DNA from 4 places in the Marinobacter metalliresistant genome. Region 4 is predicted to be linked to each of the others. Evidence: predicted binding sites of a transcription regulator. Region 4 holds the regulator's gene; each other region holds the start of a gene.

Region 1 (5,820 bases), 1.9 Mb from region 4:
TCATCCTGGCAGCGATAACCCGTTCCCGGACAGTGGCACTGGTCTCGCCATCGCCGCCCTGTTGCATCAGTACGCCGCCACCCTGAACCGGAACTTCGACATGGAGATCGAACCGGTCCAGCAGAGGCCCGGAGATCTTCGACCGATACCGTATTACCTGCTGCGGTGTGCACTGACACTCAATGGTCGGGTGACCACTGTAACCGCAGGGGCATGGGTTCATTGCACCGACGACTTGAAAGCGAGCCGGAAAATTCACCTGACGCGCGGCCCGACTGATCGTGATGTGCCCCGTTTCCATGGGTTCCCGAAGCACTTCCAGAACCCGACGCTCAAACTCTGGCAATTCATCCAGAAAAAGTACGCCGCGATGGGCGAGGGAGATTTCCCCAGGCCGCGGGCTGCTCCCGCCACCGACCAGGGCCACCGCGGATGCTGTGTGGTGGGGCGCCCGGAACGGCGGTTGGCGCCACCCGCCCTCTCTCATGGCAAGCCCGGCAACCGAGTGAACGCTGGCAACTTCCATGGCCGCATCGTCGGTCAGTGCCGGAAGAATACCCGGCAGACGGCTGGCCAGCATGCTCTTGCCGGTGCCAGGCGGCCCGAAGAATAACAGGTTGTGGCCGCCGGCGGCGGCAACTTCGAGCGCCCTGCGAGGGACCCGTTGGCCGCGGACATCGGACAGGTCCGGTATCTCACTGTTGTTGCCGGGCACCCGTTCCAATGGTGATTTCGGCACCGGAACCAGCCTGGCCCGGCCGCTGAGGTGTTCACACACGGTCAACAGGTGGCCGGCCGCCAGCACGTCACCCTGGCTGGCCAGGGCCGCCTCGCCGGCATTGCCATGGGGAACCAGCAAGGCTCGCTGGTCCTGCCGGGCAGCAAGCACAGCCGGAAGCACGCCCTTGAGAGGCCTCAGCGCACCATCGAGGGACAGCTCCCCGAGAAACTCGCAATCGGCGAGACTCTCCGCCGGAATCTGGCCCGAGGCCGCCAGAATCCCAAGGGCAATGGGCAGGTCAAACCGGCCGCCTTCCTTGGGCAGATCAGCGGGGGCAAGGTTGATCGTAATGCGGCGGGCGGGGAAGTCGAACCCCGCATTCAGAAGGGCGCTGCGAACCCGCTCCTTACTCTCGCGAACGCCGGTTTCAGGGAGGCCGACAATCGAGAGTGCGGGCAATCCCCCGGAGAGGTGGACTTCAACCGTAACGGGGGGAGCAGACACGCCGATTATGGCGCGGGAATGAACGATAGCTAGCATGACAACCTTCCATGGTGACCGGAAAACCATGCCCGGCGTCCTGCCGGGCTAATCCGGAGTTTATTGTTCCTGCAGGGATTTTTCCAGCTCGGCGACCCGTTTTTCGAGCGCCTCCACCTTTTCACGAGTCTTCAGCAGCACCGCCTGTTGGGCATCAAACTCTTCCCGGGTTACCAGCTCCAGACGGGAAAGGACCGACATCACTGTTGCCCGGGCCTGGGTTTCAAAATCCTCCCGGGCGGCGCGGGCCATATCGGGAACGAACTGACCAAACTGACCCTGTAACTGGGCGAAAATATCCTGGGGACCCTTCACATATCACCTCACTGATTCCAGAAATGTCCGGCTTCGACTAAAAGAGAGGGGCTCTCACCGGTTTGCGGGAGTGTATCACACCGCAGCCCCTGCCATACTGTGCCCGGTCGGCCTTATAATAATGGACGAACGGCCAGTGAGTCCGCTCCAATTTGACTCATCGGCTGGCTACCCGCTCCATTTTGGTGCAGATCTTTGCGCCATTCTGGTACGCGCATATTGTAGATTATTGTTTTAAATGTATTTTTTTGCGTTGGCATACCCGATGCTAAAGCCCTCGTACGCAATCCGCACAATTGGTGTGCGAGGTGGCAGCATCCCGACCTCAACAACTGGCCGACGGGCCCTCACTGTTGGGACGGCTTTACCAAGGAGAAAGCAATGAAACTTGTGACAGCGATCATCAAGCCTTTCAAACTGGATGATGTCCGTGAGGCACTATCCGAGATTGGCGTGCAAGGCGTAACCGTCACTGAAGTCAAAGGCTTCGGTCGGCAGAAAGGCCACACTGAACTTTACCGTGGCGCGGAATACGTGGTGGATTTCCTGCCCAAGGTCAAAGTGGAAGTTGCCATTGGCGACAATCTGCTGGACCAGGTCATCGAATCCATTACCAAGGCAGCCAACACCGGCAAGATCGGTGACGGCAAGATCTTCGTGACCGAACTGCAACAGGCCATCCGGATCCGGACCGGCGAAACCGGCGAAGAAGCGGTCTGAACCAGCTCTGATTTTTTCGATCAGCCAACGCAAAAAAATTTATAACCTGAAAAGCCTCGTGCGGAGGGCTTCATATGGAAAGCAATCTTTTTCACCTGCAGTATGCTATAGACACCTTTTATTTCCTGGTGTGCGGTGCATTAGTGATGTGGATGGCAGCGGGCTTCGCCATGCTGGAATCCGGCCTGGTGCGTGCCAAGAACACCACGGAAATCCTGACCAAGAACGTGGCTCTGTTTGCCATTGCCTGCATCATGTACCTGGTTAGTGGTTACGCCATCATGTACGGCGGTAACATTTTCCTTTCCGGAATCGCAGACGTTGACACTGCGGCTGTTCTGGGTGACTTCGCCAGCCGGGACGGCGGCTTCGAGGGTGGCTCCATCTACTCCGGCGCGTCTGACTTCTTCTTCCAGGTTGTGTTTGTCGCAACAGCCATGTCCATCGTCTCCGGTGCTGTGGCCGAACGCATGAAACTCTGGGCCTTCCTGGTCTTTGCAGTGTTCATGACCGGCTTTATCTACCCGATGGAAGGCGCCTGGACCTGGGGCGGCGCGTCTGTCTTCGGCATGTATACCCTGGGCGATCTCGGTTTCAGCGATTTCGCCGGCTCCGGCATCGTTCACATGGCGGGTGCAGCAGCCGCATTGGCTGGTGTAATCCTTCTCGGTGCCCGTAAAGGCAAATACGGCCCGAACGGTGAAATCCGCGCCTTCCCGGGTGCCAACCTGCCGATGGCGACCCTCGGTACCTTCATCCTGTGGATGGGCTGGTTCGGCTTCAACGGCGGTTCGGTTCTCAAGCTGGGCGATATCGCCAGCGCCAACTCCGTGGCCATGGTGTTCCTGAATACCAATACCGCCGCTGCCGGCGGTGCAATTGCTGCCCTGATCACCGCCCGCCTGATGTTTGGCAAGGCTGATCTGACCATGCTGCTGAACGGCGCGCTGGCTGGCCTGGTAGTGATCACGGCTGAGCCATCCACTCCGAGCGCCCTGACTGCGACCCTCTTCGGTGCCTTCGGCGGTATCCTGGTGGTCCTGAGCATCGTGACCATGGACAAGCTGCGCATCGACGATCCGGTGGGCGCCATCTCGGTTCACGGTACCTGTGGCTTGCTGGGTCTGCTTCTGGTGCCAGTCACCAACGGTGATGTCAGCTTCAGCGGCCAGATCATCGGCGCCATCACCATATTCGTCTGGGTATTCGTCGCCAGCCTGATTGTCTGGGGCATCCTCAAGGCTGTCATGGGTATTCGGGTGAGCGAAGAGGACGAGTACGAAGGCGTGGATCTGTCCGAGTGTGGCATGGAAGCCTATCCGGAGTTTGTCAGCAGCAAGTAACAATCTCTGGCAACGCAAAACCAAAGAGGGGTGCCATCTGGCACCCCTCTTTGGTTTTGCCGGCTTAACCCTCCTCTGGCCTGACCTCATCCTCCAGCGCATCCACCATGAACTGGGGCATCGCCAACGCACCATGGTGCACTCCGGCATTGTAGTAGCGGGTCACGAACGGCCGGTTGTTGGCGTCTTCCTCACGGAAATATTTTACCGGGTTCTCCTTGCTGGCCATGGTGCAACTCCACCAGCCCGTGGGATAGACCGGTTGCGGGAATGGCAGGGTCTGCACGTGTTCGAACCCGGCCTTGCGCATGTCATTGTGAATGTCCTTGATGATGCTATGGGTGTGCAGCAGCGGTGATTCACTCTGCTGGACAATAATGCCGCCCTCGCGCAATGCCAGCATGGCGTCTCGGTAGAAATCCAGGGCAAACAGGCCTTCCGCCGGGCCGACCGGATCCGTGCTGTCGATAATGATGAGGTCTACACTGCCCGGCGCCATGTCGCGGATCCACTGGATGCCGTCACCGAAGAAAAAATTGGCGCGCGGATCACCGTTGGCTTCGCACAATTCCGGGAAGTACTTTTCCGACATACGGGTGACCCGCTCATCAATTTCCACCTGCCAGGCTTCTTCCACACCCGGGTGTTTGAGCACTTCCTTAAGAGTGCCGCAGTCGCCGCCACCGATAATCACCACCTTTTTCGGGTCCCGGTGGGTAAACAGGGCCGGGTGGGTCATCATCTCGTGGTACAGGAAATTATCGCGGGTGGTCAGCATCACGCAGCCATCCAGAACCATCAGGTTGCCGAAGGTCTCGGTCTCGTATATTTCCAGCTTCTGGAACGGGGTCTGCTCCTCGTGGAGCTTCTTTTTCACCTGCAGGGAGAACGCCGTTCCCTGGTCCTGGAATACCTCGGTAAACCAGCCATCATTCAGTGCTGTCATGTTTTGCCTCCCGCTGTGGGCCATGGGCTGTGTTAAAAGGGCGTATTGTAGGGGTGCCCCACCGTGAGCTAAAGCGATAATCGTGGCTACCGGCCACATATTTTCCACACCCGGTTCTTTTAGCCGGGGGTGGGAATCCATACAATGGCGGCCATAGGCCGGCCCCTGACCGAACAACCGCCGGCTCCGGTTTCCTGACAGGATAGCAAGCATGAGCGAAGCCAGCGCCACCCCGGCTCACAAGGTTTACAACATTGCCCACTGGAGTGATGGCTACATCGGCGTCAACGCCGAGGGCCAGGTAATGATCCGGCCGGACCGGGGCCACACCCCGGCTCAGATCAATCTGCCACAGCTGACCCGTACACTGACCGAATCCGGGCTCCAGCTTCCGGTTCTCATCCGCTTTGTCGATATCCTGCACGACCGGGTCAATAAACTGTGCAATGCCTTCAACAAGGTCGCGGATGAGCAGGCGTACCGGGGCTGCTACACAGCGGTTTACCCCATCAAGGTGAACCAGCAGCGCCGGGTGGTTGAAGAACTGCTGGCTGCGGAGCCCGCCGCCTCGAAGGGACAGATCGGCCTTGAAGCAGGCAGCAAGCCCGAGCTGATGGCGGTACTGGCGATGTCCCGGCAACCGGGCTCGGTGATCGTCTGCAACGGTTACAAGGACCGGGAATACATTCGCCTGGCCCTGATTGGCCAGACCCTGGGCCATCGGGTATTTATTGTGGTGGAGAAACAGTCCGAGCTGCCGCTGATTCTGGAGGAAGCCACTAACCTGGGCGTTGCACCGCTGATTGGCGTTCGGGCCCGGTTGGCGACCATTGGCAAGGGCAACTGGCAGAATACCGGCGGTGAAAAATCCAAGTTTGGTCTGTCCGCCAGCCAGGTACTGGATGTGGCAAACACCCTGCGCGAGGCCGATGCACTGGATACCCTGCAACTGCTGCATTTCCATCTCGGCTCCCAGATTGCCAATATCCGGGACATCCAGACCGGCCTCAGGGAATGCGCCCGGTTTTACAGTGAGCTACGCCAGATGGGCGCCCCGATCGGTACGGTCGATATCGGCGGTGGTCTGGGCGTCGATTATGAGGGTACCCGCTCCCGCAGCAGCTGTTCCATGAACTACAGCGTTTATGAATACGCCTACAACGTGGTGCATGTCCTGCAGGCGGAGTGTGACCGCCACGGCATTCCCCACCCGGATCTGGTCAGCGAATCCGGGC
Region 2 (5,820 bases), 1.2 Mb from region 4:
CAGCCTGCGACAGATTACATCGCTGTGTTCTTCAAGGTAGTAAGGATAGAATTCGGAAAAGCTGTTGAAGGTTCGCTGGTTGCTCATTGTGTTGCTTCTCACCGTTGCAGGACTGCGGCATTTTATAATTGTTGGCAGCGCCGACTACGACTAAAGATTAACAGCATTACGTACAACCCACAATTCACAGCCAGCAATTGTGCCCGTGCCCATTTTCACACAGTCATAAAATAGCGAGACGATATGACAGCAGTTACTGATTTCCTGCTTAACCGGTCCTCCGAACCCAGGCTGGAGGCGCCCGCGCCGGACAGGGAAACCCTGAACAAGGCCTTTGCCTGCGCCGCTCGCGCTCCGGATCATGCCTTGTTGCGGCCATGGCGTTATCTGGTCGTAGAAGGTGAGGGGCTGGAGGCCCTCGGGGAACTGTTTGCCTCCACCTGTGCCAACAACAGTGACGAGCGGGAAATCGAAAAGCTCCGGCGCGCCCCTCTGCGGGCACCCATGGTCATTATTGGTATTGCCTCGCCGAGCCCCCACCCCAAAGTTCCGGAAGTGGAGCAGGTGATGTCTGCGGCTGCTGGCATGAGCTTTCTCGGGCTGGCCCTTCAGGATGCCGGTTATGGTGTGATGTGGCGCACCGGTGCTGTCGCCTATCATTCAGCCGTGCACAAAGGGCTGGGGCTGGATGACCACGAGCAGATTGTCGGCTTTCTTTATACGGGGAGTGTCTCCGCTGTAAAGCCTGCCGTTCTCCGGCCCGGGGTTGACGAGTTTGTCCGTCACTGGCCTTAACGGGTAACTGTCGCTTCCCCCGGCGTGGGCGGGGGAAGCGGTTTGCCGCTTTCGAGGACTTTCTTTCCCTTTATCCGCTCCCGCTTTCTCTCAACAGCCCAGCTAATCCCGCCAATACTGGGGTTATGCGCTATTTAGGGCGCCTTTTCAGAGCGCCTTTCGAATTCTGGCATCTACCTTGCTTTAGTTCTGTCAGAGAGCACAGCCGGCAAAATCAGGTCGGCGTACTGGTGCAGTTTTCGGGAGGCAACATGGCAATTTCGTTCGATAAGGCTCTGGGCATTCATCAGCACGCGGTGGAAGCGCGGGTCAAGCGTGCCGAAGTTCTGGCAAACAATCTGGCCAATGCTGACACCCCGGGTTTCAAGGCCCGTGATGTGGATTTCCAGGCGATGATGCAGAAGGCCCAGGAGTCCGTCAGCGGCTTCCAGATGGCGAAAACGAACGAGGCCCACATGGATACCTCCCGGTCTGCCTCAGACAGCGACCTTTTGTACCGGATGCCACATCAGCCGTCGGTCGACGGCAATACTGTGGATGCCCAGCAGGAGCAGTCGCGCTTCATGCGTAACGCCATGGACTTCCAGGCCAGTTTCCAGTTCCTGAACAGCAAGTTCAGCGGTTTGACCAAAGCCCTGAAGGGCGAATAAGCCGCAGTCACAGGGTTAGCGAAGGAGAATTATCATGTCACTGGGCAGCATTTTTGATATCGCCGGTTCCGGCATGACAGCGCAATCGCTGCGGCTGAATACAACCGCGTCCAACATTGCCAATGCCGAAACAGCCAGCTCCAGTACCGGTGAAACCTACCGGGCCAGAAAGCCGGTGTTCTCAGCCGTTCAGCAATCACTCCTGAACCCGGGGCAGGGTGGCATGCCGATGGCTGCCGATGAAGGTCCCGGTGCCGGCGTCAGGGTTGAAGGCATTGTTGAGAGTGATGCGGAGTTACAGGTGCGCTACGAGCCCCACCATCCGGCGGCCAATGAAGACGGTTATGTCTTCTATCCCAACGTGAACGTGGTTGAGGAGATGGCTGACATGATGTCGTCGTCCAGAAGTTTCCAGATGAATGTGGATGTCATGAACACAGCCAAGTCCATGATGCAGCGCATTCTGACCCTTGGTCAGCAGTAATACGGTGAGGAGCACAACATGACTGCAGTAAATGCAACAGACGCGTCGGATGTTCTGAGCCAGTACCAGCTGAAGCAACAGGATGGCGGCCAGGGCACCAGTGAGCTTGGCCGGAATGAGTTCATGGAACTGATGCTGGCACAGCTGAAAAACCAGAACCCGCTGGAACCCCAGGACAACGGTGAATTCATCTCCCAACTGGCCCAGTTCAGCTCGCTGGAGGAGATGCAGAACCTCTCCGGTACGGTTGAGGATGTGGCGGGCCAGTTCCGTTCCACCCAGGCGCTGCAGGCCTCTGCCATGGTCGGCAAAACCGTGCTTGCCCCTTCCCAGATCGGGATTCTGGGTGCGGACGGTGAGATCAGTGGCACCGTTGAAGTGCCGGCATCGACCGGCGGGCTTCGGCTTTCGATTCAGGGTCAGAATGGTGAACGGGTTCGCCAGATTGACATGGGTAGTAGTCCGGCGGGGGTGACCTCGTTCCGCTGGGATGGCCAGGACGGCAACGGCAATCCCTTGCCGCCGGGACCCTACCAGATTGTAGCCGAGGCTTCCTACCCGGATGGGCCGCAGCAGTTGGGTACGATGGTAAGTGCCAATGTTGACAGCGTGTCCCTGGGCCAGGGTGGCTCCATTACCCTGAATCTTGCAGGTATGGGCTCCATCGCCCTGTCTGATGTAAAACAAATTAACTGATACCGGTGAAACACCAAGGGGTGAACCATGGGATTTAATACGGGTTTGAGTGGTCTTCGCGCGGCATCGGTGGATCTGGACGTCACCGGTAACAATATTGCCAACGCCAGTACCGTGGGGTTCAAAGGCAGCAAGGCCCAGTTCGGCGATCTTTATGCCAGTGGTTTCCTGAGCGCAGGCACCAATCCGATCGGGGACGGTGTCCGGGTTCAGGGCGTGAAGCAGTCGTTCGGCCAGGGCAATATCAGCTTCACCGATAGCGGCCTGGATATGGCGATTGACGGTGATGGCTTCTTTATTCTGAACAATGGCGGCGAAGTGCGATACTCCCGGGCCGGCCAGTTCGGAGTAGACAAAGACGGCTTTGTGGTCAACAACCAGGGCATGAAGGTGCAGGGTTATACCGCTGATGGTGATGGCAACCTGTCCGGTGTGCGTGGTGACCTGCAGATTGAGACCGCCAACCTGGCTCCGCGCAGGACCACGAACCTGCAGACCGATGTGAATCTGGATTCCCGTGAATCCGTGCTGGAACGCAGGGTGAGAGACCTTTCCCTGCAGACCGGTGACTTTACGGCGGGTGAAACGCTGACTTTTTCCTATTCTGACGGTTCAGCCGATGAGACTGTTGTGATCCCCAGCCCGATAACGTCTGCGGGCCAGATTGCCGATGCGATTTCCGCGGCCTCCGGTGTCAGTGCTTCCGGCACCACAACAGCTGAAATAGACTCTACGGCCAATCGCGTCACGACCGGTGATACTCTCAGTAATACGATTGCGTCTCGCAACCTGGAGTTCTCAATCAATGGTCAGCCCCTGAATGTAAGCGCTGTGACGACACTGGATGAGCTGGCGAACGTTATTTCCAGCTTCGGCAATAACTCCATCTCAGCCAATGTGGATGGCGACAACCTTTTAGTCCGGGACAGTTCGGGTGAACCGCTTGAGGTTCAGTGGGGAGACGGTAGTAGTACGAACCCGATTGAGAACACCGTTGGAGAGATCGCGGTAAGCACAAATCGCAGTGTGGATACTGTGGCCTCTGACGCCGTGGGTTCTCAGTTCGTGGCGACATATAACAACACGCAGCCCACGCGCATCAACGCTTTCAACCCCATTGATCAGCGTACTTACAACCACGCCACATCAACCACCATCTACGACAGTCTGGGCAACGCCCATGAGATGACTCAGTTCTATGTCAAAGAGCCATCGCCCGGGAATGGTGTTGGCCAGAGTCAGTGGTCTGTTTACCTTCAGGTAGACGGCGAGCCGGTAGGTGGCACGGATCAGACTCCTTACACTGCAATATTCGATCAGGACGGTGTCCTGGCTTCCATCAACGGTAATCCCAGTGGTGAGATTATCGTGGCTGACTGGATTCCCAAGGATCCCAGCGGTGACCCTAATGGGGCGGACGGTCCTCCGGCAGATCCCACCTCGGTCGTGAGCCCGATTCCGGAGCCACCCACCAGCTCCGCGTTCGTTCTGAATCTGAGCGATGCCACCCAATACGGCGCGGCATTCGGTGTCAATGACCAGCAGCAGAATGGTTATACCACGGGTCGCCTGTCCGGGCTGGATGTGTCGGATGATGGTGTCATATTCGCCCGGTATACCAACGGGCAATCCAATGCGCTTGGTCAGGTGGCGCTCGCCACATTCAGCAACACCGATGGCCTGTCTCCGGTGGGTGATACCTCCTGGGTCGAAACCTTTGAATCAGGGCAGCCTGTCATTGGCGCGCCGGACACCGGTACCCTCGGTTCGATTGCGTCAAGCTCCGTCGAGGAATCCAACGTGGACCTGTCTGCTGAATTGGTGAACCTGATTATTGCACAACGCAACTATCAGGCGAACGCCAAGACCATTGAAACCTCCGATGCGGTCACCCAGACCATCATCAACCTTCGTTAAGTTCGTGAGCTAGCGAACATGGCATGACTCCTGCATGGAGACTGGAAACAGTCAAAATTCCGGCAGGAGTTTTCCCATGGACAAAGCCCTCTACATCGGTATGTCTGGCGCCAAGCAGAACATGCTGGCCCAGCAAGCCCATGCCAACAACCTGGCGAATGTCAGCACCACCGGCTTCAAGAAGGACTTCGCCCAGGCCCGTAGCATGCCTGTCTTCGGGGAACACCATCCCACCCGGGCCTATGCCATGACAGAGCGACCCGGCACGGACCTTTCCGCAGGCGCCCTGATGGACACCGGCCGCAAACTGGATGTGGCGGTTGAAGGTGAAGGGTGGCTTGCCATCCAGAACGATCAGGGCGAAGAGGTGTTTACCCGCAGCGGCAGTCTTCAGGTTGATGTGAATGGTCTGGTGCGCCTGGCCAATGGTGAACTTGTGCTTGGCAATGGTGGACCGGTTGCGCTGCCGCCTTTCGACAACGTGCAAATCGGCACTGACGGCACGATTTCTGTTGTTCCTGTTGGCGGCCCGCCGAATCAGCTGGTCGAGGTGGATCGTCTGAAGCTGGTCAACCCGCCACCGGAAGCTCTGGAGAAGGGGTTAGACGGGCATATGCGCCGAAAACCGGACCAGGCAATCGATGGCCCTGAGCCCCCGGATGCAAATCTCAGAGTGGTCTCGGGGTTTCTTGAGAGCTCCAACGTGAATGCGGTGGAAGAGATGATTTCCAATCTGCAGCTTTCCCGGCAATACGAAATGCAGGTGAAGGTAATGACCACCGCCAACGAGAATTCCGAAGCAACGGCACGGCTGTTGCAGAACCTTTAAGTAACAACCGAACACATTGGCCTGGCGGGCCTGAAGCGGCAAAAACTGGCCGCCTGATTGCCCCCCCCGGTATGGAGTAAGCAGCATGAATCCAGCACTTTGGGTCAGCAAGACCGGCTTGAGCGCGCAGGACACCAACATGTCCACCATTTCCAACAACCTGGCCAACGTCAACACCACCGGCTTCAAACGGGACAAGGCGGTCTTCCAGGACCTCCTGTACCAGATCAACCGACAGCCCGGTGGCCTGACTACCCAGAACTCCGAACTGCCTTCCGGCCTGCAATTGGGTACGGGTGTCCGGGTTGTGGGCACGGTCAAGCAGTTCTCCCAGGGCAACCTCCAGATTACCGAGCAGCCGCTGGACATGGCCATTAATGGCCGGGGTTTTCTGCAGATTCTGCTGCCGGATGGCCAGATTGCCTACACCCGGGACGGTCAGTTCCAGT
Region 3 (5,820 bases), 2.1 Mb from region 4:
AGGTCCTTCGGGATGGCGGCCATGTTCAGGGCAATGAACGGGTGTTTGGCTCGGGGGCTGTGGTTGTGCAGCGCCTGGGCCACCAGTTCCTTGCCGGTGCCGCTTTCGCCATTGATCAGTACGGTGATGTTGGAATGGGACAGCCGGCCAACGGCCCGGAAAACTTCCTGCATCGCTGGCGCTTCACCGATGATTTCGGCGGCGCGCTGGGCGCTTTCCGCCGGCGGTTCGGCGCTGGCACGTTTTTCGTGGCTGTGGGCAACAGCACGTTTGACCAGTGCCACGGCATCGTCCACATCGAACGGCTTGGGAAGATATTCAAAGGCCCCGGTCTGGTAACTGGTGACGGCGCTTTCCAGGTCAGAGTGGGCGGTCATGATGATCACGGGCACGTCCGGATGGACATCCACGATCTGGGAAAGCAGGGTGATGCCGTCAACGCCGGGCATCCGGATATCGCTGACGATGGCATCCGGCTGCTCGTGTTCCAGCCGCATCATGATGCTTTCGCCACTGTCGAAAACGCGGGGCTGCATACCGGCCTGGTTAAGGGCGCGCTCCAGCACCCAGCGAATACTGCGGTCGTCGTCGATGATCCAGACGTTTGCCGGTTGGCTCATGGGGTGTCCTCCAGGGGCAGGAAGATGATGAAGTCGGTTCGTCCTGGTTCGCTCTCGCATTCAACCAGTCCATGGTGTTGCCCGATGATGCTCTGGGTAATGGAAAGGCCCAGGCCTGTGCCGCTGGCACGACCGCTGATCATCGGATAGAAAATGTTCTGCAGCAGCTCCGGCGGAATGCCCGGGCCGTTATCTATAACGTCTATCCGGCACACCAGGCGATGGCGCCGATGGCCAATCGTAAACTGCCGCAGAGTGCGGGTCCGGAAGGTAATGGTTGGCGGCTCTTCGCGGCTTTGGCCGCCCTGGTTTTCAAAGGCGGCCTCCATGGCATTGCGGGCAATGTTCAGGAACGCCTGAATCAGCTGCTCCTTGTCGCCCCGGAACTCGGGAATGCTGGGGTCGTAGTCCCGGCTGAAATGGAGGCGGCCTTTGCTCTCGGCTTCCAGGAGGGTGCCTACCCGTTCCAGCACCTCATGGATGTTCGTCGGTGCCAGTTTGAGTGCCTTGTTCGGGCCTAGCATCCGGTCTACGAGGCTTCTCAGGCGGTCAGCCTCATCAATGATTACCCGGGTGTACTCGCGCTGATCCTCGCTGTTGAGCTCACGGTCCAGAAGCTGGGCGGCGCCACGGATTCCCCCAAGCGGATTCTTGATCTCGTGGGCCATACCCCGGACCAGAATGCGGGTGGTTTCCTGCTGGGAGATGATGTCCTCTTCACGGCTGATCCTCAGTAGCCGGTCCCTTGGCTGGATTTCGATCAGTAATTCGGTCGGATCCAGACTGATTGGGGTGACTGAGTAATCCACGGTGAGGCGTAAGCCGCTGGTTAACAGGAATTCGGCCTCACGGCGGGTGTAGGACTGGCCGTTGTCCACGGCGGCAAACAATGTTTTCAGGGCATCTTCGGAATCGACAAGGATGTCGCGGAAAGGCTGACCGTGGCTGCGTGTCATGCTGGTTTCGAACAGGCTTTCGGCGGACGGATTGAGATATCGTATGTTCAGGTTATCTTCCAGCACCAGGACAGCCGTGGTGAGGCTGTCGAGAATGCTTCTGTATCCGATTGCGTGGGCCAAAGGCAGTGCCATGCGTGATTTCCGTTGGTTCGACATAGTTTGACCTCTGGAGTTTTGCAAAAAGCGAACCACTTTGCGCCAGGTTCAGAAATGAGTGGGCAAAGTACGGGCATAGGGCCGTATCGGCGTTGAAATGTGCCGTAAGCTGGTGCAAACGGGGACAAGCCCTTGACCAGCCCGGAAAATTCGCCCCGTTGCTGGTCAGAGTATGGCTTTTTTCTGGTGCGCCCGCACCAAACTGGTGCGGGCAGTTTGGGCAGCTGGATAGTTGGGTGGTTTGGCTAGTTTGCCACGGAGGGGCGGTGAACGGTGAAGGAAATGGACGTACCGGTTTTTACCTGTACGCCGTTTTCATCCACGATGTGCACTCGGGCCTGGTGGGTGCCACGATAGACGTTGCTGACGGTAACCGAACCGGAAGTGCTCTGGCCAACCGGCTGGCCATCAAGGGTTACTTCATACTTGTGACCAGGCCGCAGGCCCGGCGTGCTGCGAACCTCGAACTGGATATCACCGCTACCACTGTAGAAGGCCTGGTCGTTATCCGGATACACAAAGGAGACGCTCTCGTACGCTGCACCCTCCCTCTGAACCTCTTCACGAAGCTTCTTGGTTTCCTGAACCACCTCGGGCTTCGGCAGAGTGATCGTAGTAACCGGTTTGACCTCTACGGCTTCAGCGCCTTCGCTCGGCTCATCGGAGAACGTAACGTTGCCGTAGGCATCGACGTTGCGGTAGACCTCGGCGGCGGTCGGGACCGCCAGAGCAAACAGTAGGCCGGCAACCAATCCAGACTTCGGATTCATAAGCTCACCTGTCATTGGGTTTTCCCGATTATCGGCGGCGCCCGGGGGCATTTCAACGCCTGTGGGGCGGGATGTTGGTTACATATCGTTAAGGGCTGCAGGCAATGTGCTTTTGCGCACAAAAAAAAGCCCCGCACGGGGCGGGGCTTTGCTGCTCTTTAACTCTCTGGAGAGAGGTTTTAGCAGGAGTAGTACAGCTCGAACTCAACCGGATGAGTGGTCATGTTCAGCTTCTCAACTTCACCGCGCTTCAGATCAATATAGCCGGCAATCATGTCTTCAGTGAACACGCCTCCGCGGGTCAGGAACTCGTGGTCCGCTTCCAGGCAATCCAGAGCTTCAGACAGGGTTTCGGCAACCTTCGGAATGCTCAGGGCCTCTTCTTTGGGCAGATCGTACAGATCCTTGTCCATGGCATCGCCAGGGTGGATCTTGTTCTGGATGCCGTCCAGGCCGGCCATCATCAGGGCAGCGAAAGCCAGGTACGGGTTGGCAGCCGGATCAGGGAAGCGAACTTCAATACGACGCGCTTTCGGGCTGTTCACGTAAGGGATTCGGATGGAGGCCGAACGGTTACGGGCGGAGTATGCCAGCATGACCGGTGCTTCGTAGCCCGGAACCAGGCGCTTGTAGCTGTTGGTTGCCGGGTTGGTGAAGGCGTTGATGGCCTTGGCGTGCTTGATAACACCACCAACGTAGTACAGGGCGGCTTCGCTCAGGCCGGCATAGCTGTCGCCTGCGAACAGGTTTTTGCCGTCTTTGCTCAGTGACATGTGTACGTGCATGCCGGAACCGTTATCACCAACTACCGGCTTGGGCATGAAGGTGGCTGTTTTGCCATAAGCGTGCGCCACATTGTGTACGCAGTACTTGAGGATTTGAACTTCGTCAGCCTTGCGGGTCAGGGTGTTGGCGCCAACGCCGATTTCACACTGGCCAGCAGTGCCCACTTCGTGGTGGTGAACTTCAATTTCCAGACCCATGGATTCCATGGCCGCACACATGGCGCCACGCAGATCATGCAGGCTGTCAACCGGCGGAACCGGGAAATAGCCGCCTTTGACCCCCGGGCGGTGGCCGATGTTGTTGCGGTCGAAGTCTTCGCCGGATACCCAGGCGGCCTCTTCAGAATGAATGTGGTATGAAGAGCCTTGCATGTCGACGCTCCATTTAACGGAATCAAAGACAAAGAACTCCGGCTCCGGGCCGAACAGGGCGCCATCGGCGATGCCGGTGGACTTCAGGTATTCCTCGGCACGACGGGCAACGGAGCGCGGATCGCGCTCATAACCCTGCATGGTAGAAGGCTCTACGATGTTGCAGGTGATGTTAACGGTGGTTTCTTCAGTGAACGGATCGAGTACAGAGGTCGCGTCGTCCGGCATCAGGATCATGTCGGATTCGTTGATGCCTTTCCAGCCGGCAATGGAGGAGCCGTCAAACATTTTGCCGTCTGCGAAAAAGTCTTCATCTACTTCGGTGGCGGGCAGCGTCACGTGCTGCTCTTTACCGCGGCTGTCAGTAAAGCGCAGGTCAACCCATTTGACTTCGTGTTCTTTGATCAAATCAACTGTCTTGGACATTGTGCATGCTCCGTAAGTTATACCGCACAGGCGGCTGTATTCATGTTCGTGGTGCCGGATCGCTCAGAGTACTGAGTTCCGATCTGTTTCTCAGGTCTGCGCAGCTTAGCAAATGCCAGTGCGTCTTACCTGCAAATTTCGGCTGCTTTCGATAAAGCAAGGCGCTTGCCAATTTTCAGGGCATGCTCCAGAACGGCGCAACTGCCAGGGTTTGGGGCATGTTCAGGGCAAAGGCATTTTTACCAGGCTGGTTCTTGCGCTTTGTTGGCGCACACAATTGGTGCGTTAATTGACTGGGTGCGCTAAATAAGTGCAAAGCATCGCCTAAACCTAAATAGTTTCTATCCATAAACATAAAGGACTGATATTAAACAGGAAAATCAGGAAACAAAGAGAGAAACCTCCAGCGGAAAATGGTATTCTTTGTCGCAAGCCATTGAAACAAAAGAAAAACCAAAAATCCGCGGAGGTAACAATGCGTCAAAAACGCACCGTCCAAGGCAGTATATTTGATCTTTACGCAGAGCACGAGATCGGACGTGAACTCAAGGCGATGTCCGATTGGCTGGACGGGCATCCCGAGATTCTGGATTGGATGGCCCCAGAACTGTGCCGGGCCGAAATCAAAGAGACCGGGCGTGAAGGGTTGTCAGTCGAGTCGATCCTGCGCTGCGCCATCCTTAAACAGCACCGTCAGCTCAGCTACGAGGCACTGGCCTTTTATCTGGAGGACTCCCATTCCTTTCAAGCCTTTGCACGGCTGCCTCTCGGGTTAAGGCCGAAGAAGTCGGTTTTACAGAAAGGGGTCAGCGCCATTAGCGATGCCAGCTGGGAGCGGATCCACCGCTTGATGATCCGGGACGCCAGTGTCCAAAAAATAGAGCGCGGGCGCATGGTCCGGGTCGATAGCACGGTCACGGAGACACCGGTTCACGAACCAACAGACAGCACGTTGCTTTGGGATGCGGTCCGCACCCAGGTGCGGCTGATGGAGCAAGCACAAGAGCTGGCTGGGCCGGTGCGACTGAAGTGGTGCAACCACCGGCGCGTGGCCAAGAAGCGTGCCTATCAGATCCAGTATTCCCGGGGGAAGGAAAAGAAGGCCAACTGGTATCGGGATCTGATCAAGGTCACTCGCAAGGGCCTCAATTACCTGGATAAGGCCTGGTGTACGTTAACCCAACTGACCATCGATGAGGCCGCGTTCGCCGCCTGGGAAGCGCAGGTAAAGCACTACCGGGGACTGATCGAGGGAGTGATCGATCAGTCGCAACGACGGGTAATCAACGGCGAACAGGTTCCTGCCGCCGAGAAGGTCTTCAGCCTGTTCGAGGAGCATACCGACATCATTATCAAGGGCAGCCGTGACATTCAGTACGGGCACAAGCTGAACCTGACGAGTGGTCGTAGCGGGCTGATTCTTGACGCCGTCATCGAGGAGGGTAATCCGGCCGATAGCGAACGTTTTATGCCGCTGTTGGAACGGCAGATCGAGATCTATGGCCGTGCGCCTCGGCAAATAGCAGCGGACGGGGGTTACGCCAGCAAAGACAACGTGCAGCAAGCCAAAGACAAAGGCGTGAAGGATGTGGCCTTCCACAAAAAGAAGGGCCTGAAGGTCGATCAGATGGTGAAGAGTGACTGGGTTTATCGCAAGCTGCGCAACTTCCGGGCGGGGATCGAAGCGGGCATCTCCTGCCTGAAGCGGTCCTACGGTTTGTCGCGTTGCACC
Region 4 (5,820 bases):
GAGGACTTCCCCTTCCAGCTGCTTGTCGACCAGGTTCCACAACAGGGCACGCTGCCGGGGCGGCGAAGATTCCAGCAGGTGAGCAATGTCGCTGGGACTCAGGCCACCGTTCAGGATGCGTGCAACCTGCTTCAGTGCGCCGCTGTCCAGGGCTTCACTCAGGGAGCGAAGGCGCTGGCGGGCCTGGCTTTTTTCCAGAATATCGGTCATGAATCACCCAGCATCAGAAAACGCCTTTATTATAGCGGAGTTAGCCGTTATCGGTGAGTGCGAGTTGCAGGAGATCAAACCGGGGTCAGATGAAAACGGGGTCAGATGAACTTTCATCTGACCCCGTTTTCATCTGACCCCGTTTTAACCGCCCTCGCCAAAATAATCGTTGATGAGTTCGACCAGCGCATCAATGGCCTGCTCCTCGTCGGGTCCTTCAGCAATGAGCTCAACATCCGTACCTTTGCTGGCGGCCAGCATCATCACCTGCATGATGTTTTTGGCGTCCACATCCCGGCCCTTGCCAGCAATTCTCACGCTGCTGTCGAATTCGGAGGCTGTGGCAACCAGCTTGGCGGTGGCACGTGCGTGCAACCCCAGTTTGTTGATAATGGTAATCGGGCGGCGAATCATGGGCTGATCAGATCTCTTCCCGTGTCTGCAAATGTGGCAGCTCGGTGTGGCGCACCTGGACATTGTTGTAGCGCTGCCGGAAGTACTCGCCCAGCTGCTCGCACACATACACAGAGCGGTGCTGGCCTCCGGTACAGCCGATGGAGATGGTCATGTAGCTGCGGTTGCTGTCCGCGAAGGAGGGTAACCAGGTGTCCAGGAAAGCCTTGAGATCATCGATCATCTTTCGGCTCGCCGGTTCCTTTTCAAGAAATTCGATCACCGGCTGATCGGTGCCCACATACTTCCGAAGGCTGGTATCCCAGTAAGGGTTAGGCAGACATCGAACGTCGAAGACATAGTCCGAATCCAGCGGTACACCGTGCTTGAAGCCAAACGACTGGAACAGCAGGGCCAGTTCCTGCTCCTTCCTGCCGACAACCCGCTGCTTCACCATATCCCGGAGTTCGTACATGGACATGCCGGTGGTGTTCACATACAGGTCGGAGAGCTTGGACAGCGGTTCAAGAAGCTTCTTTTCACTGGTGATGGCTTCCCGCAGCGAGGTCTTGTCATCGCTCAGGGGGTGCTTTCGGCGAGTCGCATGAAAACGCTGCAGCAGGGACTGTTCGTCGGCATCCAGGAAGATGATCTCAACGGTCACCCCTGTTTCCTGGAGGCGGCGGTAGATCTCTTCGAAGTTGGCCAGTTCTCCGGAAAGGTTACGGGCGTCAATGCTCACGGCCATCTTGCCGAGGCGGCCCGGTTTTGTCTGGCTGGCGGCTTCCCGGGTAAGGGGGAAAAGCAGGCCGATCGGGAGGTTGTCTATGCAATAGAAGCCCAGGTCTTCCAGAACATGAAGTGCGGTACTCTTGCCCGATCCGGACCTGCCACTGACGATAATCAGCTTCATGACCACGTACCTCCACTGCAATGAATGTCATCCGCTTGAGGCGGTCATGCGCTCGTACAGGGTGCTGGCGTCCTCGCATTGCCGCAGGCGATCACAGAACGACCGCTCATTGAATTTTTCCGCCAGCTGGCTGAGCAGTTCCAGGTGTTCGCTGGTGGCCTCCTTGGGCACGACCAGGGCGAAGATCAGATCTACCGGCTGATTGTCGATGGCGTCAAACTCGACGCTTTCTTCCAGCGTCATCAGTACGCCCACCACATGATCCAGGCCTTCCAGGCGGCAGTGTGGGATGGCAATTCCCTGGCCAATACCGGTGCTACCCAGACGCTCCCGTGAGATCAGGTTATTGAATATCTGGGTTTCGCTGAGCGTATTGTCCTGGAGGTTTATCTGCTCGGCAATAAACTCCAGAGCCCGCTTCTTGCTGGATGCCGACACCCGACAGAGGGTGAGCTCCGGTGCAAGTATGTTGTCTATGGTCAGGGATGTGTCGCTCATGGATCGACTGCATTTCCGTTAAAAAAAGGCTGCGACACGTCAGCCGTGTCGCAGCTCGATTGGATGACTTGCATGAAAACAGCCAGTTAGCGAGAGCCGTTTCCGTGCATCCGGTCTACATTCTTTTCCTTGTGTTTGAGAATCTGGCGGTCAAGCTTGTCGATCAGGACATCGATGGCTGCGTACATATCCTCATTTTCTGCCTTTGCGTGAATCTCACCACCAACCACGTGCAGCGTGGCTTCCGCAATCTGGCGCACCTTCTCCACTTCCAGGGTTACCTGGCAGTTGCTGATGTGGTCAAAGTGACGCTCGAGCTTCTGGAACTTCTCTGAAACATAATCCTTCAGTGCGGGAGTCAGTTCTACGTGATGGCCTGAAATATTGAGTTGCATAGGCGTCTCCTGTTGTCATCGTTCCGGCTCCCGGGAGCCGGTCTGGGTGCTGGCGCATTGTGCGCCGGCGAATAGTACGTTGCGCCCGGACCCCGGGGTGTTCAGACCAGCCGCTTGCGTTCGTTCGAAGGCGGAATGTGCATGGCCTCCCGGTACTTGGCAACGGTGCGTCGCGCAACCTTGATTCCCTGTTCTCCTAGCATGGCTGCAATTTTACTGTCGCTCAATGGCTTTTTGGGCGTTTCCGCGGCAATCAGCTTTTTGATCATCGCGCGGATCGCCGTGGAAGAACATTCACCGCCTTCGTCAGTGCTGACATGGCTGGAGAAGAAATATTTCAGCTCGAAAATTCCCCGGGGGGTGTGCATGTATTTCTGGGTGGTGACCCGGGAAATCGTGGACTCATGCATCTCAACCGCCTGGGCGATATCAGAGAGGATCAGCGGTTTCATGGCTTCTTCACCCTGATCCAGGAATCCTTGCTGGTGCTCGACAATACGGGTCGCCACTTTCAGCAGGGTTTCATTGCGGCTCTGCAGGCTCTTGATAAACCATTTCGCCTCCTGCAACTGATCCCGCAGGTAAGTGTTGTCGGCACTGCTGTCCGCACGCCTTATAAGAGAAGCATAGCTGGCATTGACGCGGATGCGCGGGGCAATTTCCGGATTCAGTTCAACGCGCCAGCGGCCGTTGTGCTTGCGAACGATCACATCCGGAATTACGTAGTCAGGTTCGGTGCGGTCAATCACGTCACCGGGGCGGGGATTCAGACCGGTAATCAGGGCCAGTACATCCCGCAGCTGGTCTTCTTTCAGGCGGCTGCGGCGTAGCAGTTGGGCATAGTCGCGGTTGCCGAGCAGATTGATGTAATGGGTGATGACCAGGCGAGCCTGGGCCAGCCAGGGCGTTTCCGGCGGCAGCTGGTTGAGCTGGATCAGCAGGCATTCCTGCAGGTCCCGGGCGAACACGCCGGGAGGATCAAAATGCTGCAGCCGGTGAAGGACCGCCTCGACTTCATCCAGCTCAAGGGGGTCTTCTTCGTTTTCATCCAGCAACCCGGCATGAATCTCTTCCAGCGGACTGGTCAGATAACCGCGTTCATCCACTGCGTCCATCAAAGCGTGGGCAATGGCCTGGTCCCGTTCGCTCATCGGGGTCAGGTTCAGTTGCCATTCCAGGTGATCCTGAAGCGTGTCAGTGGGGGAGTTGCGGGTCTCGAAATCGTGATCGTTTTCGTCATCGTTACGGGCGGCCGATGCCGGTGCGGACTGGTAGATATCGTCCCAGGCGGTGTCGACCGGGAGATCGTCCGGGATATTATCCGGGATTTCGTTTTCCGAGGACCAGTCCGGACCGTTTTCGGTTTCATCCCAGTCGGGTGAAGGTTCGGGAACTGTCTCAGCGGCGGACTCGGTGGCATTGGCCTCCCGTTCGTCATTCCCGGTGTCGGTCTCCGGCTGATCCTCATCCTCGGACGTCTCCAGCATGGGGTTGGATTCCAGGGCCTGCTGGACTTCCTGCTGAAGGTCGAGAGTGGAAAGCTGTAGAAGCCGGATCGCCTGTTGCAGCTGGGGTGTCATGGTCAGGCTCTGACCCAGCTTTAACTGTAAGGAGGCTTTCATTACCATGGTTCAGGATCCGTCACTCATCAGCGCTTGGTGTCGTAGGTAGTGAAAAATTCTTTATATGTCGGTTACTTGCCTTGGCTCTGTATTACCCTAGCAAGTTCTTTGCCGAGTTTACTTGCTACAGATCATCAAAACAATCCGGGGGTCAGATGAAATTGGGGTCAGATGAACTTTTCATCTGACCCCAATTTCATCTGACCCCAATTTCACAGTCGGAACTCATTGCCCAGATACACTTCCTTCACCTGCTGGTTGGCCAGAATGGCCTCGGCATTACCGGAGGCGATGATGTGGCCACCGGAAACGATGTAGGCATTCTCACAGATGTCCAGGGTCTCACGCACGTTGTGGTCGGTAATCAACACACCAATGCCCTTGTCCCGAAGATGCCGGATGATGTGTTTGATATCGCTCACGGAAATGGGGTCGACACCGGCGAACGGCTCATCCAGGAGGATAAAGGCCGGCTCCATCGCCAGGGCCCTGGCAATTTCCACACGCCGGCGCTCGCCGCCGGACAGGGCCATGCCCATGCTGTCACGAATGTGGGTAATGTGGAATTCTTCGAGCAATTCTTCCACCTTCTTTTCCCGCTCCGCCTTACCCAGACCCTTGCGGGTTTCCAGAATGGCCATGATGTTGTCGCGCACCGACAGTTTGCGGAATACCGAGGCTTCCTGGGGCAGGTAACCGATGCCCTGACGCGCCCGGCCGTGCATGGGCAGATGAGTGATGTCGCGGCTGTCGATGGTGATCCGGCCGCGGTCGGCGGGAACCAGCCCCACAATCATGTAAAAGCAGGTGGTTTTACCGGCGCCATTGGGGCCCAGCAGACCAACAATTTCCCCGCTGCGGATTTCCAGGGAAACGTCGATCACCACTTTTTTCTGTTTATAACTCTTTGCCAGATTACTGGCTCTCAGAACTGCCATCGGATTCCTGTCTGTCAGTACGTCTGTCAGTGCTGCGTGGCTGAATCACCATTTCTACCCGGCCGGATCCTTCACCGGTATCGGCGCCGCCTTGGGCAGTTACGACCCGGCGGACGGTATCATAATGGATGACATCGCCCCGGAACAGGTTGCCATTCTGTTCGATGACCGCTTGCCGTTCAAAGATCAGACGCTGGTCAGTGGCCGACCAGGTAATATTCAGCGCCCTGGCGTCGGTTTCACCTTCGCCCTCACGGGTTGGCTGGCGGTAACGGGCCGGGCTTCCGAAGGCTTCAATCCGGTTCAGGCCGTTTTCGTCGCGGTACAGAACCACACGCTCCGCGCTCAGATGGGTCTCGCCCTGTTCCAGCTCTACATCGCCGGTGTAGGTGGCGATACCCTGGCCGTCGTCGAGGCGGGCGTTGTCTGCGGTTACCTTGATGGGAATGTCAGAATCAAGCTCGAAAGCTGCTGCCGGCCCCGCCATGGCGATGGTCAGCAGGGCAGCCATCAGGCCCCGGTATCGGTTAGTTTCCGGTTTCATAGAGTCCTTCCACCTGAGAGTTCAGTTCCAGAATCCGCTCGCCGATCCACGCTTTCATACCTGTGGCACGGGTGGTTCCTGTCACGTCGCGTATTTCTACGGGTGCATCTGTGTATGCCATGCCCCGGTCGTTGTCCAGGGTCAGGGTTGGCGTTGTCAGGGTGGTGTCCCGACCACCCACATTTCGGAGTACCCGGACATTGCCGGTCAGGTAAAGCAGGTTTTCATTTTGCAGGAGGCTGCCATTCTCGGCTTCCACAATCCAGGGCAGAGTGTCGGCATCGCCGGTGCCGCTGTAGAGTTTGGC

The links. Region 4 encodes sigma-54, which starts transcription at its own class of promoters, with help from an activator protein. Its sites were predicted from a motif close to ANTGGCATNNANNTTGCTNT; they were not measured.
Region 1: a site for sigma-54 is predicted at 1,829-1,848, ahead of glnK (P-II family nitrogen regulator). Genes of this name have one in related genera too.
Region 2: a site for sigma-54 is predicted at 961-980, ahead of flgB (flagellar basal body rod protein FlgB). Genes of this name have one in related genera too.
Region 3: a site for sigma-54 is predicted at 4,242-4,261, ahead of glnA (glutamate--ammonia ligase). Genes of this name have one in related genera too.

Annotation. Positions count from the first base shown of each region.
Region 1 is NZ_CP101118.1:3,357,176-3,362,995, reverse strand. It holds gene NLK58_RS15725 (YifB family Mg chelatase-like AAA ATPase) at 1-1,261, opposite strand, end outside; gene NLK58_RS15720 (accessory factor UbiK family protein) at 1,322-1,576, opposite strand; gene glnK (P-II family nitrogen regulator) at 1,958-2,296, shown strand; gene NLK58_RS15710 (ammonium transporter) at 2,371-3,639, shown strand; gene speE (polyamine aminopropyltransferase) at 3,704-4,585, opposite strand; gene speA (biosynthetic arginine decarboxylase) at 4,797-5,820, shown strand, end outside.
Region 2 is NZ_CP101118.1:256,886-262,705, forward strand. It holds gene NLK58_RS01245 (DUF962 domain-containing protein) at 1-87, opposite strand, end outside; gene NLK58_RS01250 (nitroreductase family protein) at 244-795, shown strand; gene flgB (flagellar basal body rod protein FlgB) at 1,047-1,445, shown strand; gene flgC (flagellar basal body rod protein FlgC) at 1,480-1,929, shown strand; gene NLK58_RS01265 (flagellar hook assembly protein FlgD) at 1,948-2,625, shown strand; gene NLK58_RS01270 (flagellar hook protein FlgE) at 2,653-4,542, shown strand; gene NLK58_RS01275 (flagellar basal body rod protein FlgF) at 4,619-5,371, shown strand; gene flgG (flagellar basal-body rod protein FlgG) at 5,457-5,820, shown strand, end outside.
Region 3 is NZ_CP101118.1:3,520,124-3,525,943, forward strand. It holds gene ntrC (nitrogen regulation protein NR(I)) at 1-620, opposite strand, end outside; gene glnL (nitrogen regulation protein NR(II)) at 617-1,711, opposite strand; gene NLK58_RS16535 (DUF4124 domain-containing protein) at 1,981-2,505, opposite strand; gene glnA (glutamate--ammonia ligase) at 2,685-4,088, opposite strand; gene NLK58_RS16545 (ISNCY family transposase) at 4,564-5,820, shown strand, end outside.
Region 4 is NZ_CP101118.1:1,418,552-1,424,371, reverse strand. It holds gene mgtE (magnesium transporter) at 1-210, opposite strand, end outside; gene NLK58_RS06645 (HPr family phosphocarrier protein) at 355-624, opposite strand; gene rapZ (RNase adapter RapZ) at 632-1,516, opposite strand; gene ptsN (PTS IIA-like nitrogen regulatory protein PtsN) at 1,544-2,014, opposite strand; gene hpf (ribosome hibernation promoting factor) at 2,101-2,409, opposite strand; gene NLK58_RS06625 (RNA polymerase factor sigma-54) at 2,511-4,031, opposite strand; gene lptB (LPS export ABC transporter ATP-binding protein) at 4,244-4,969, opposite strand; gene lptA (lipopolysaccharide transport periplasmic protein LptA) at 4,947-5,513, opposite strand; gene lptC (LPS export ABC transporter periplasmic protein LptC) at 5,497-5,820, opposite strand, start outside.